Regions from separate parts of the Thermoanaerobacter sp. YS13 genome, predicted to be linked through region 2. Evidence: riboswitches for the same ligand, from Rfam matches in the RefSeq annotation. Region 2 holds a riboswitch; the other holds the start of a gene.
The links. Region 2 has a riboswitch for lysine ahead of lysA (diaminopimelate decarboxylase). Riboswitches for the same ligand answer to the same signal wherever they lie in the genome.
Positions count from the first base shown of each region.

Region 1: it holds a riboswitch for lysine, as region 2 does, so the genes downstream of both, THYS13_RS00280 (sigma-54-dependent Fis family transcriptional regulator) here and lysA (diaminopimelate decarboxylase) in region 2, are expected to answer to the same signal.

Region 1 is NZ_JOOI01000001.1:61,980-69,339, reverse strand. Features, by position in the region: gene THYS13_RS00295 (3-keto-5-aminohexanoate cleavage protein) at 1-160, opposite strand, end outside; gene THYS13_RS00290 (hotdog domain-containing protein) at 174-560, opposite strand; gene THYS13_RS00285 (amino acid permease) at 806-2,185, opposite strand; gene THYS13_RS00280 (sigma-54-dependent Fis family transcriptional regulator) at 2,411-3,865, opposite strand; lysine riboswitch at 3,963-4,141, opposite strand; gene pdxT (pyridoxal 5'-phosphate synthase glutaminase subunit PdxT) at 4,262-4,831, opposite strand; gene pdxS (pyridoxal 5'-phosphate synthase lyase subunit PdxS) at 4,833-5,711, opposite strand; gene THYS13_RS00265 (MBL fold metallo-hydrolase RNA specificity domain-containing protein) at 5,834-7,360, opposite strand, start outside.
Region 2 is NZ_JOOI01000001.1:1,191,233-1,198,592, reverse strand. Features, by position in the region: gene THYS13_RS06045 (50S ribosomal protein L25/general stress protein Ctc) at 4-606, shown strand; gene lysA (diaminopimelate decarboxylase) at 635-1,972, opposite strand; lysine riboswitch at 2,095-2,284, opposite strand; gene THYS13_RS06035 (hypothetical protein) at 2,416-2,871, shown strand; gene THYS13_RS06030 (ABC transporter ATP-binding protein) at 3,111-4,235, shown strand; gene THYS13_RS06025 (CdaR family transcriptional regulator) at 4,359-5,411, shown strand; gene ftsE (cell division ATP-binding protein FtsE) at 5,418-6,104, shown strand; gene ftsX (permease-like cell division protein FtsX) at 6,094-6,981, shown strand; gene THYS13_RS06010 (M23 family metallopeptidase) at 6,974-7,360, shown strand, end outside.

The DNA.
Region 1 (7,360 bases), 1.1 Mb from region 2:
CATCATCATATCGGACATGAAGGTGTATGATGCTGGCTCCTGCATTATAAGCTGCATAAGCTTCTCTTGCAATCTCTTCTATTGTATAAGGAACATTAGGATTGTGTTCTTTTGTTACCTCCGCTCCACATATAGCTGCTGTAATAATAAGCTTTTCCACTCTCATCTCCCCCCTATTTTCTATACCTCTGCTTCTCTTTTGGCACCACACAAGTCCCACTTGCCTTGCATACAATTATAGGTTCTTCTAAAACTTCTGCAGCCGAATCATTTATATCTGGCCTCGCTGCTATAACTTTTTTAGCTTCAAAAACCATTTTTCTTGAAGTATTGCCTATCTCCACGATTTCCCCTGTTGCTTCAATAAAATCCCCTGCATATACTGGCGCCAAAAATTCCACACTGTCATAAGCCCTAAAAAGCCCCTCGTCTCCGTCGTACCGTATCAAAAGCTCTGTTGCCACATCTCCAAAAAGGCTTAAAATCCTTGCTCCATCTATAAGATTTCCCCCATAATGGGCATCTTGCAGGCTCATCCTTACTCTAATTGTCGCTTTCAAAACCGTCTCCTCCTCCTTAACTTTTAGAATATTTTCAAGAAAATGATTTCACACTTTTTATATGCAAAATATATGCCAATAAAAATAATAGTGCTCGGAACCCTGCCGGAGTCCGAGGTCGAGCTTATATTTTTGCTAGAATATTGTCTTTTGCTTAATTTTAGTCATCACCTGAGCGAATGAACAAAATGCCAACAACGATAATACTTTGTCAAAAAACTGAATAAGGAGGCTTGTGAGCCTCCTTATTTTTGAATATTTAATACACTATGATATCTTCCATAAGCAAAGTAAATTAACAAACCCGCCAGCATCCATCCACCAAACCTTATCCATGTAACAACTGGAAGGCTTACCATAAGATAAAGACTAAAAGCTGCAGTCAATGGGGCAACTATCCACACAAAAGGAACACGGAATTTTCTCTCTACATGAGGCATTTTTACCCTTAAAACTAAGATACCGATAGATACCAAAACAAACACCGACAAGGTCCCTATATTACAAAGCTCAATTATTATATCAAGAGGTAGAAAACCCGCTATTATTGCAGCTAGCAAGCTTGTAATTATAGTATTTATGTGAGGCGTTCTATATTTGGGATGCACATGAGAAAATACTTCAGGTAAAAGCCCATCCCTTGCCATAACCATAAATATTCTTATTTGACCATAAAGAGTTATAATAAGAGTAGATATCATACCTATAACAGCACCGGTAGCCACTAATGCCGAACCCCAGTTGATTCCTATACTCATCAATGCCCCCGGCAAAGCATTGTCAGGAACAATCTTTTTATAAGGCACCATACCTACTAACACAAAAGCCACTGTAATATAAAGTGCAAGTATAACTATCATCGCCATCATCAAGCCTAAGGGCACATTTTTCTGGGGGTTTTTTGTCTCCTCTGCTGCAGTAGAAACTGCATCAAAACCTATATATGCAAAAAAGATTATCGCTGCAGCAGACATTATACCTTTCCAACCATATGGTACAAAAGGAGTTAAGTTAGATAATTTTACATGGCTTATTCCAATAAAAATAAATAAAAGTATTACCGCAATTTTTAAAGCTACTATCAAATTATTGGAAATAGCAGTTTCTTTTACACCTATATACAAAATCCATGCAGCAAAAGCAACTATTAAAATTGATGGCAAATCCATTACTCCCCCCCAAATAGGAGGTTTTGTTATAATTTCCGGTAAAGTTATACCGAAAGACTTTAAAAGACCTACAAAAGTTCCCGACCACCCTGACGCTACTGCACTTGCTGAAACCAAATATTCCAAAAGCAAGTCCCATCCTATTACCCAAGCAATAATTTCTCCAAAAGCCACATAGGAATAAGTATATGTACTTCCAGCAACAGGAAACATCGTAACTAATTCAGCAAATATAAAAGCAGCTAAAGCAGCAGTTATGCCACCAATTATATACGAAACTATAACACCTGGACCTGCTCTTAACGCACCTTCACCAGTTGCAACAAAAATACCTGTCCCTACAACAGAGCCTATTGCTAAAGCTGCAAGGTCAATAGCTGTTAGTTTTTTTGCTAGACCTGTTCGTTCTGCTGCCTCCAACAGTTGATCTGCGGACTTTTTTCTAAATAAATCCATCCAGAATCCCCCTAATTTAAAAATTTGTTAATTATTAAGCTCAATAACTTCCATAAATATTCAATACTTCTTTATTATGCCCCCCTTTCTTTAGATTTAATAATAAATTAAATTCATTAAAGTATAACTTAAGTATAATTACCTCTTTTGATAAATACATTTTTCCTTATAAATATTTTGCTTGAAAGTTGTCTTTTTGCCTAAAATTAAGCAGAAAATTTAAAATTAAAAACCTATTTTTAACATCTTTATTTTATATTGCAGCGTTTGCCTTGGAATACCTAAAATTTCTGCCGCTCTGCTTATATTTCCGTTTGTTTTTTTCAGCGTCTTAGAAATAAGTTCATATTCTATTTTTGATAAAAAAGTACGAAGGTCTTCTTCTATTTCAATAGTATTATTTATAGCTATTTCTTTCTCTCCCGCTATAAAAGCATTTTTTAAAATATGCTCTGGAAGGTCATGTAATTGAATCATTTCGGTCTCGCAGAAATTAGAAGCATATTCAATCACACCTTTTAATTCTCGTACATTCCCCGGCCAAGATAGACTCATCAATACTTTTTTTACCTCTTCGCTCACTCCTTTTATGTTTTTCCCAAGTTGCCAATTAAATTCTGCAATAAAGTGTTTCACTAATAAAGGAATATCACTTTTTCTTTCTCTGAGAGGTGGCACATACAAGCTAATTGCGTTCAAACGATAAAAAAGGTCTGATCTCAAAATCTTTTTTTCTAAAGCTTCCTGAGGGTGAATATTAGAAGCACTGATAACCCTCACATTAACTTTTCTCACCTTACTATCCCCTACACGTCTTATATATCCCTCTTGTAAGAAGCGCAAAAGTTTTGCTTGTAAATCAAAACTTAAGGAGGTAATTTCATCTAAGAATAGAGTCCCTCCATCTGCAAGTTCTACCAAACCGGGACGATTCTCTGCACCTGTGAAACTACCTTTTACTGTACCAAAAAGTATTGATTCCATCAAATTTTCAGGAAGAGCAGCACAATTTTGTGCGATAAAAGGACCGTTTTTTCTCAAGCTTGCATTATGAATGGCCTGTACTAGAAGTTCTTTACCTGTCCCCGTTTCACCATACACAAAAACAGGAGAGTTGCCTCGTGCAATTTTTAAAGCTTTGTATTTTAATTCTTGAATTTCCTCAGACTCTCCAATAATATCATCAAAAGTATAGCAAGCCTCATCACTATTTTTGCTAATTTGTTGTTGGTTATGACGCACTTCTTCTCGTAATTCAATTACCTTTGTCATGAGGTTTTTTACTTCAGAAAGGTCCTTAGAAATATCAATTGTACCATACACTTTTTCATCGATTATAATTGGAAGAGTAGTAGCGAAAAGAGAGATTTTTCGTCCGTAGCAATTAGTAATTTCTTGTTCTTGCTTAACAACAGGTTCACCCGTTCTCAATACTTTTAAAATTGTACTTTCTTTTTTTGAAAGTGAAGGAAACATTGCTAAAATATGCTTTCCCATAGCTTCTTCTACAGGGATGCCATCAATCCTAGAGGATTCTCGATTATAGTACAGGGTATAACCTTCACTATCAGTAATTTGTACTCCCCAATCGATATACTCAAGTAACATTTCTAAAGCTTTCTGATAAAAAGTTTGTGGTAATTCTTTTCTTTTGCTATATGTTTCATCTTTATAAGACATTCTTTCACACAGCCCTCCCCCAAACGATTACACTACCTACATTTTCTCCTTTGCTTTACTAAAAAAAGCGCTATTTATGTAATGAAAACATTTTCACTACATAAATAGCGCTTCACGGGCTCTCACCCATGACAGTGATGGACTTTGTGCCCATCCCCAAGGATATATCCAAAAACGAATACACCTTTCGGCAGACAAACCTTCGCCATAAGTATTGGAGGTTCTTCTCCTTATCACCTTATGGGTACCTGTTTTGCCTGCTCCTCTATTTATGCTCCCTCATTTTATTCAATTGTAAACACGGCTTATGTAAAGCTTATCATTTACCTATATTATAACACACATCAAATATTGTTGACAATACAACAGCATGAAATTTTTGCAAAATAAAAAGGCTTAAGAGTTAAGCCTCAAGAAATACTTATAGAAACTTAAATCATCCGTAAGTTCGGGATGAAATGATGTGGCCAGCAAATTATCTTGCTGTGCTGCTACAATTTTACCTTGGTGCTTCGCAAGTATCCTAACACCATTTCCTACATTTTCTATATACGGAGCCCTTATAAAAACCGCCTCTATTTCATTATTAGAAACTACTGGTATCATGAGCTTCGTTTTAAAACTGTCAAGTTGACTACCATATGCATTTCTTTTAACTGAAATATCCATTATTCCAAGGTGCACTTTGTCATCATTAACTATATATTTTGCCATAAGTATCATGCCAGCACAAGTGCCCCATATAGGAATTTTCCTCTCATTTAGCTTTAAAATAGCCTTTTTGAGTCCAAAATCTACAATCATTTTCCCTATTGCAGTGCTTTCGCCACCCGGTATAATCAATGCATCTAAGCTTAGCAGAGTATTTTTGTCTTTTGCCAAAACAGCTTCTACACCATCTATAAGATTTAATTTTTCAATATGTTCTCTAACAGAACCTTGAATTGCCAATACTCCAACGCGCAAATTACCATCCCCTTGGAGCATATAGATCTTTTTCATCAAGTTTCCTTATATCAATACTCTGCATGGCTTCTCCCAATCCTTCTGAAACTTCTGCTAATATTTCTGGTTTGTCATAATAGGTTACAGCTTTTACTATAGCCTCTGCCATCTTTTCGGGATTTTGTGACTTAAATATTCCAGAACCAACAAAAACACCATCTGCACCAAGCTGCATCATTAAAGCCGCATCTGCCGGTGTCGCAATCCCTCCTGCCGCAAAATTTACAACTGGAAGTCTCCCATGCTGTGCAACATATTTTACAAGTTCATATGGCGCTTGAAGTTCTTTAGCAGCAGCCATAAGTTCGTCTTCCCTCAAAGTTGTAAGCCTTTTTATTTCGGCATTTATTATCCTCATATGTCTTACTGCTTCCACGACATTTCCTGTACCTGCTTCTCCCTTTGTCCTTATCATAGAAGCACCTTCCCCTATACGCCTTAGTGCTTCTCCAAGGTTTCGCGCCCCACACACAAAAGGTATTTTAAATGCCCACTTATCTATATGGTACATCTCGTCTGCAGGGGTTAAAACTTCACTCTCATCTATAAAATCTATCCCAAGTGCCTCTAAAATCTGTGCTTCCACAAAATGCCCAATTCTAACTTTTGCCATAACAGGGATTGATACTGCCGCCTTTATCTCCTTTATTATTTTAGGATCTGACATTCTTGCAACTCCGCCTCTTGCCCTAATATCAGCTGGAACCCTTTCAAGTGCCATGACAGCGACAGCACCTGCTTTCTCCGCAATAATTGCCTGTTCTGGTGTTGTCACATCCATTATGACTCCACCTTTTAGCATTTGGGCTAAATTTTTATTTAGTTCATACCTTTCATTCATTGTTCTACTCCTCCTTACAATTGTATCTATATCTGTATGCATCTTAATATCAATTGTATCTATTAAATAATGACAAGTCAATCGGAACATTATAGATACAAAAAAAGAATGCATAATGCATTCTAATCTAAAAGTTCTCTATACAATTTCATTAAACTTTCATTTATATTGTTTAACTCACTTACAATAGGACTTAAATCTTTTGTTATATCTTTACTGTTTATTAACTCTTGAAGTTTATTCAATGCTTTGTCACTTCTCAGTTTCATTTCTTCAATTTTGTTAGTAATCTCCAATTCAAGTTTAGACTTATCCTCAGCCTCTCCTCTTACAAGCTTATCTTCATTGAAATCATAAGTATCATATCTTGAAGGTATTAAAGTCTTTACTCTAATCTCACTTTCTATCTTATCTGCCAGTTCTTCCTGCGCTTCATCTTCCCCATGTACAATGAATATTTTCCTTGGCTTATCCGTAAATTGAGAAAGCCAATCTAATATACCCTTTTGGTCTGCATGCCCAGAAAAACTTTCAATATATTCTATTTCAGCTTTTACGCTAATATCCTCACCAAATATTTTGACACTTTTTTCTCCTTCCAAAAGTTTGCGTCCTAAGGTCCCTTTTGCCTGATACCCCACAAACAAAACCGTGCATTCTGGTCTCCACAAATTGTGTTTTAAATGGTGTTTAATTCGCCCAGCTTCACACATCCCACTGGCTGATATGATTATAACAGGTGTTTTGATTTCATTTAATGCTTTTGATTCTTCTACACTATGGGTAAAATGCAAATTAGGAAAGTCGAGGGGTAAATCTCCTCTTTTAATGTATTCCTGAGCTTCACTGTCCAAATATTCAGGATGTTTAGTAAAAACATCTGTTATAGAAGTTGCAAGTGGACTATCTACATAAACAGGTACGTTGTTTAAAAACTCTATTTCGTCTTTGTACAATTCTCTGTTTTTATGTAATTCATATAAAAGTTCTTGAGTCCTTCCAACAGCAAAAGAAGGTATTATGACATTTCCGCCTCTCTTTACGGTTTTTATGATAATCTCCATGAGTTTTTTTGCCCTATCTTCAATATCTTCATGAAGCCTATTGCCATAGGTAGACTCACACAAAACATAATCCGCACTCTTAATCGGTGTAACTTCTTTTAAAAGAGGAATTTTTTTATTCCCCAAATCCCCTGAAAATACAATTTTAGTTTCTTTGCCTTTTTCATTTACCCAAACTTCGATTATAGATGAACCAAGCATATGTCCTGCATCATTAAATCGAACTCTCACATCTTGCGCTGGTTCAATTATTTCTCCATAATCTACTCCATAGAAAATGCTTAAAGAATCTTTCGCCTCATCAGCAGTATAAAGAGGTTCCCTCAAAGGCTTATCTGCCCTTTTTCTTTTTCTGTTTTTCCATTCACTTTCCATCTCTTGTATATGCCCACTGTCTGGAAGCATATATCTGCATAAATCTACGGTAGCTTTTGTAGCGTAAATCCTTTTTCTGTATCCCCTCTTGTACAAAAGAGGAATTCTTCCGCTGTGGTCTATGTGAGCATGAGTTAAAAGCACAAAATCAATATCATTTACATCAAAAATAAATTCTTGATAGTTTAGCTCGTCTTCAACTTCTCCCCC
Region 2 (7,360 bases):
CAGATGCAAGCAATCAGTATCGAAGCTATAAAAAGAGATACTGGTAAAAATGTAGCTCGCCGTTTGAAAAATCAAGGTTATATTCCTGCCATTTTATATGGTAAGGATATGACGGAGAGCATTCCTTTGGCAGTTGAATATAATGCGCTTCAAAGGTTGCTACAAAAACATGGAAGGAATGTCCTCCTCAATGTGATTGTGGATGGTTCTACTCATAATGCGGTTATTAAAGAGATTCAAGAAGATACCTTGAAAGGGAAAATAATTCATGTGGATTTCCAAAGAGTATCAATGTATGAAGAAATAGAAGCTACGGTTCCGTTAAAGTTTGAAGGAATAGGCCTTATTGAAAGCAGGGGTGGAATTGTACAGCATCAACTTTGGGAGTTGACAGTGGAAAGCCTACCTGACAAAATCCCTCAAGAAATTGTTGTGGATTTAAGCAATTTAGAGATTGGAGATACACTTTTTGTAAAAGACATACAAGTTCCAGATGGAGTAAAAGTTGTAGATGATCCTGATGAGGTTGTAGTTTCTGTATTGGCACCTAGAGAAAGTGAAGAAGAGGCAGAAGAAGAGGCTGAAACAGCAAAAGAAAATGAATAACAAAAAAGAGAGGTTATACCTCTCTTTTTTAGTAATTAGCGATTTTTCTTTTTTCATTGGTTAGCCTTTCTGGGATTATATCATTTCGGATTAAGTCTTCATAAGTTTCTCGCGCAACGATTATGTCAGCCTGACCATTAGACACGAGTACTGCAGCAGGACGAGGTAACCTGTTATAATTGCTGGCCATCGAATAATTGTAAGCACCTGTACACAGCACTGCTAAAATATCTCCTTCTTCAATTATAGGTAGTGTAATATCCCAAATTAGCATATCACCTGATTCGCAAAGCTTTCCTGCTATTGATACTTTTTCTGATGTTATATTCTTAGCTTTATTAGCTACAATAGCATCATATTTTGCTCCATATAAAGCGGTACGTATATTATCAGACATTCCTCCGTCTACTGCCACGTATTTTCTGACACCTGGTATGTCTTTAATAGCTCCTACTGTGTAAAGAGTAGTTCCAGCATTTCCTATTATAGAACGACCTGGCTCTACAATTATGTTTGGCATTTTTATATTTAAAGCAACGGAATATTCCTTTACTGCTTGCATTATTTCGTGTGCTATTTGTTCGATTGGCTGGGGATCGTCCTCTTCTACATATGCTATTCCAAAACCTCCACCTAGATCTAGTTCTCCTACTTCCCAACCTAAAAATTCTTTTACTAATTTTAGGAAATTCATCATAATTTCTATTTCAGCTTTATAAGATTCTGCATCAAAAATCTGAGAACCGATATGAGAATGTAGACCTACTAGATTTACATTTTCCAAAGTTAAAGCATATTCTATGGCTCTCATTGCGTCTCCATTAAAAAGAGGGAAGCCAAATTTTGAATCTATTTGTCCTGTTTTTACATATTGGTGAGTATGAGCTTCTACACCAGGAGATACTCTTATATAAATATTAGGAACTTTATTCATCTTTTTTGCCAAGTCATTTAACATATTTAGTTCATACCAATTATCTACAATGATTCTCCCAATATTATTTTCTAATGCCATTATAAGTTCTTCTTTTGATTTATTGTTGCCGTGAAAGTATATTTTTTCAGCAGGGAATCCTGCTTTTAACGCAGTATATAATTCTCCACCAGAAACGACGTCAAGACCCAAGTTTTCTTCTTCAATTATTTTGCATATTGCCATTGTCATGAAAGCTTTGCTGGCATAAATCACTTCATTTCCTGGATAATCTTTTTTAAAGCCATTGTAAAATGCTCTACAATTTTGCCGCAATAACTCTTCGTCTATTACATAAAGCGGTGTACCAAACTTTTTTGCAAGAGTTACAGTATCGCAACCACCTATTTCCAAATGCCCCTTTGAATTTATTTTCATTGTACCATGCAACATTTTATCAACCTCATTTACTTTAATAATTTAAATTACGAAACTAAAAACAAAATAAAATACAGCTAAGTATTACCTCAGCTGCCTATTTTGCACATAGACATGGTAATACCTCCTTCCCCCTATAGCGAGATAGCTCTTCACTGAAGGCTCGGGAAACCTCCAGTGACAGTCCTATACCTATTCGGCATAGGCCCAGCTGCGTAAACTTTAAGGAATTTACGCGCTTCGGCGAGCATCCCTTTCATATACCTTCATTAGCCCTTAAATACCTCTGGTATACTACTCTTGATGACCCGCGCCTCTACCTCACCTTCCAAGAAGATGAGGTATTGTTATTCAATTTTTTTATTATAATATCATTTATGAAAACAGCTGTCAATAGATTTTCAAAAAATTTTTTATTAGAGATTAAAAATGGGTAAACTAAATAAGAGGTGGTATAAATGCCATGGATAATAACTTTCATAGTTTCATGGATTATTTTCTTTTTGTTAGTTGATTGGAGATATATAAAATATACTGTATGGGGAGGCCTATTAGCTTTAGGTTTTCAACTTGTTGTAGATGAAATTGCAATTGGTCTTAATCTTTACGATTTTTCTAATGTTGTTATTAAAATTTTTAATTCAAGTTTATTTTTTACTTTTGGTGCACCTTTTTGCATAGGAGTATTGTATGCACAAACATATCCTAGAAATAATATTTTGCGCTTTATAAATGTGATTGTTTTAACCGCACTATTTTTTGTAATGGAATATTCATTAGTGCATATAGGGGTACTAAAATATCTTCACTGGCATTATTTATATAGTCTAATTATAGACGTGGCAGCACTTTTGGCCTTAGGGAATCTCATCACTATTTTTAAATTATCCCCGGGGATGAGGAGGGAGAAATAGTGAAACTATATGTTTTTTTGAGTTTGATTGCTATTGATGGGGTATTGGTATTCTTATGGTTTAATTTTTTAAATAAAATTCAAAAAAAAGAGGGTTAAAGAAAAAAATACCTAGCTATTGTAGATATATTGTACAAAAATTTGTGCTAAATATCATATTTATTGACGATAGTAAAGAAGAAAAAATAGTATTATAATAAATAAAAACATCAAACGTTTTCTAATAGGGGGAATCTAAAAATGGCTGATGTTGTACTCAAACATGTTTATAAAGTCTATCCAGGTGGTGTTACCGCAGTTAAAGATTTTAATCTAGAAATTCAGGACAAGGAGTTTATAGTATTGGTTGGGCCTTCTGGCTGTGGTAAAACTACAACATTGAGAATGATAGCAGGACTTGAGGAAATATCTCAGGGTGAACTTTATATTGATGGCAAACTTGTGAATGACGTGCCACCAAAAGATAGGGATATCGCAATGGTATTCCAAAACTATGCTCTTTATCCTCATATGACAGTGTATGACAATATGGCTTTTGGACTTAAACTCAGAAAGGTTCCAAGAGCGGAAATTGATAGAAAAGTAAAAGAAGCAGCTCGAATTTTAGGATTGGAAGAATATTTAAACAGGAAACCAAAAGCTTTGTCAGGCGGACAAAGACAGAGGGTTGCATTGGGGCGTGCTATTGTCCGCAATCCAAAAGTATTCTTGATGGATGAACCTTTGTCAAACTTAGACGCAAAATTGAGAGTACAAATGAGAACCGAGTTGGCTAAACTACACGATAAATTACAGACGACTTTCATATATGTTACCCATGACCAAACGGAAGCTATGACAATGGGTACGAGAATAGTAGTTATGAAGGATGGCGTTATTCAGCAAGTAGATAAACCTCAGACTATTTATGATTATCCAAATAATTTGTTTGTTGCTGGATTTATTGGAAGTCCTCAAATGAACTTTATTGACGCAAGATTAGAAAATAAGAATGGAAAAGTATATGCTACTTTTAAGGGATTCAGCATTTTGGTGCCAGAAGGGATTTTGAAAAGATTAAAAGATCCAAGCTACGTTGGAAAAGAAATTGTGTTAGGAATAAGGCCAGAAGATTTGCATGACGAAGAAGTGTTCTTGGCAGCATATCCAGAAGCTGTAATTGAGGCAAAAGTAGATGTTACAGAGTTGATGGGTCCAGAGACATACCTATATTTGGATGTGAATGGTGTTCCATTGACAGCAAGAGTAGATCCAAGAACAAGGGCAAAAGCAGGAGACGTAATTAAAATAGGTTTTGATATAAATAAATTGCACATGTTTGATAAAGAAACAGAAATGTCAATTTTGAATAGAGTAACAAACTGAAAGGCGGTTATTCCGCCTTTTATTTTTTGTGTCAAAATGCCACATAAATTTACATTTGCCTATTATTTCTTCTAGGAAATAGTGTATAATTATTGTATACTTATAAAGTAAGGTGGTATGGAGATGATCGGCTATGACCCTATAAAAAAGGTGGCCTACGATATTCAAAAAAATATTCAAATTCCATTATATATAATAGATAAGTCAGGAAATTTAATTTATGGCGACAAAGATTTTTTTGAAAAAAAAGCAGGATTTTTAAGGATAAATGTAGAATATATTGATGAAAAAGAGATATATGAAGTAGGGGAATTTATATGTTATAACATATTTTACAATGATGTCCTCTTTTTTACTGTCGCTTTAGAAGGAAAAGATGAACAATCAAAAAAAGTGCTTTATTTAATTTCTCTAATGTTGGAACAATTACTGCACAAATATGATAGAGAAGAATTTTTGATAGAGGCTTTAACTTGTAAATTAAGTTCAAATTTAGCATCCTATTATGCTGAAAAATACAAAATAAATAAGAATGTGAAATACACAGTAGCAATTGTCGAATCGAATAATGAAATTGACGATGCAATAAAGATAATTACCAACATTTTTGAGAAAGGTAATTTATATACTGTAAAATTTGATGATAAAAGATTTGTAGCAATATTTTCTTATAAGGGAAATAACTCTTTAATAGAACTTTATAAAACTATGAAAGATATGATAGAAGCTGAAGGCTATATAAAAGTAAAAATAGCCAGTTCTTCTTCCTTTGTGCCAATTGAGGATATACATATCGCCTATAGGGAAGCAGAGACAGCCTTACTTATTGGTAAAAAATTGGAAGATGAAAAAGGAATATATATTTACGAAGACTACAGCTTTGCAGAAATTTTATGGGGAATTGACATAGAGAAGGTAAATAATTTTATTAAAAAAAGAAATATTGATTTTGGTATTTTCAAAGATGATGAATTGATACAAACCCTAAATGCTTTTTTTCGAAATAGTTTAAATTTGAGTGAGACTGCCAGAGAGTTGTACATCCATAGGAATACATTAGTTTATAGACTTGATAAAATTTTTAAAATGACAGGTTTAGACGCTAAAAATTTTGATGATGCTCTCCTATTAAAGACGATCATGGTTTTGACAAAATTATACGATATTCCGAGGTGAGAAAATTTGATAAAGTTTATAAATGTATCTAAAAGATACAATAAAGATATAATTGCTCTTTCAAATATTAGTTTTGAAATTGAAAGTGGAGAATTTGTCTTTATTGTTGGGCCTAGTGGTGCAGGTAAGTCAACTTTAATTAAATTACTTCTAAAAGAAGAAGAACCTACTTCTGGCAGTATTATAATTAATAAAAAAGATATAACAAAAATTAAAAAGCGAGAGATACCATATTTGAGAAGGAATATGGGTGTAGTTTTTCAAGATTTTAGATTGCTTCCTAATAAGACAGTTTTCGAAAATGTTGCATTTGCTATGGAAGTTGTAGGGGCCTCTCCTAAAGAGATAAGGAGAAGAGTTCCAATGGTGTTATCACTAGTTGGGCTTAGTGATAAAGCAGACAATTATCCTCAGCAATTGTCAGGTGGTGAGCAGCAAAGAGTTTCTCTAGCAAGAGCTATTGTAAATGAACCTTCTATTCTTATAGCAGACGAACCTACAGGGAATCTGGATCCTGATACTTCATGGGAAATTGTAAAACTTATATCTGAAATAAATAAAAGAGGTACTACAGTTGTTATGGCCACCCATGCAAAAGACATAGTAGATGCAATGAAAAAAAGAGTAATAGCGCTGGAAAAAGGAAACATAGTACGAGATGAAGCAAGGGGTGTTTACGGATATGCTCTTTAGAAATTTTAAATATTTTTTGAGAGAAACTTTTAGCAATTTGATAAGGAATAGGCTTATGACAGTAGCTTCTATAACTTCCGTAATGGCAGCAATGCTTATTTTAGGTTTATTCCTTATATTAGTTTTGAATGTTAATACAATGGCTAATCAAGTAGAGTCACAATTGGAATTAAAGGCTTTTTTAAATGATAACCTCACCAAAGAACAAATTGACAGAATAGGCAGTAATATAAAGTCATTAGAAGGAGTAGCATCTGTCACTTTTGAGTCTAAAGAACAGGCGCTTGAGAATTTTAAAAAGCAGTTAGGTGATAAAAGTTACTTACTTGAGGGCTTGGAAAAAGATAATCCACTGCCACAGTCATATATAGTAAAAGTAAAAAATGCTAATATGATGAAAGATATATCACATAAAATAAAGCAAATAAATGGAGTTGATAAAGTGAGTTATGGACAAGATGTAGTGGAAAAGCTTCTTGGTATTATAAAAATAATAAGGGTGGTAGGACTTTCAATCATACTTATTTTATTTGTAATCTCGATTGTCATAATTTCTAATACCATAAAATTAGGTGTTTATGCTAGAAGAAAAGAGATAAGTATAATGAAATATATTGGAGCAACTGATTGGTTTATAAGATGGCCGTTTTTAATTGAAGGTATAATATTGGGATTATTAGGAGCTTTAATTTCTGTGACAATATTGGCTTTGATTTATGACTATGCAGCAAATCTTATCAATAGTAGGTTAATTGTGTTTGAATTATTGCCTGTAGATAAGATAGTTGGAGATATTACTTTGTACTTTTTTGTGATTGGTGCTATTATAGGGGCGTTAGGAAGTGGGATTTCTATTAAAAGATTCTTAAATGTTTAAAAGCTGCAAAGGGGGGAACTTTGCATTGAGAAAGAAGAATAGGTTAAAGTGGGTTGTATTTACTGTTTTGTTTGCTATTTCTACACTTTTTATATCTTGTCCCAAAGCTGATCAGCTTCAAGATGTTAAGAATAAATTGAATCAAATCCAAAATTCTATAAATGAGACAAAGGAAAGAAAGGAGCAGATAATTAATCAAAAAAGAGATGTTGCAGCACAAATAAAAGAAATAGACAATAAACTTAATGCTACAGCTATTGAATTAGATAATGCTCAAAAAAGATTAGCTAACATTACTGCAAAACTCAACAAGACAAGAGAAGAGTTAGAAGCAGCCAAAAAAGTGGAAAATAATCAGCTTCAGACTATGAAAGAGCGC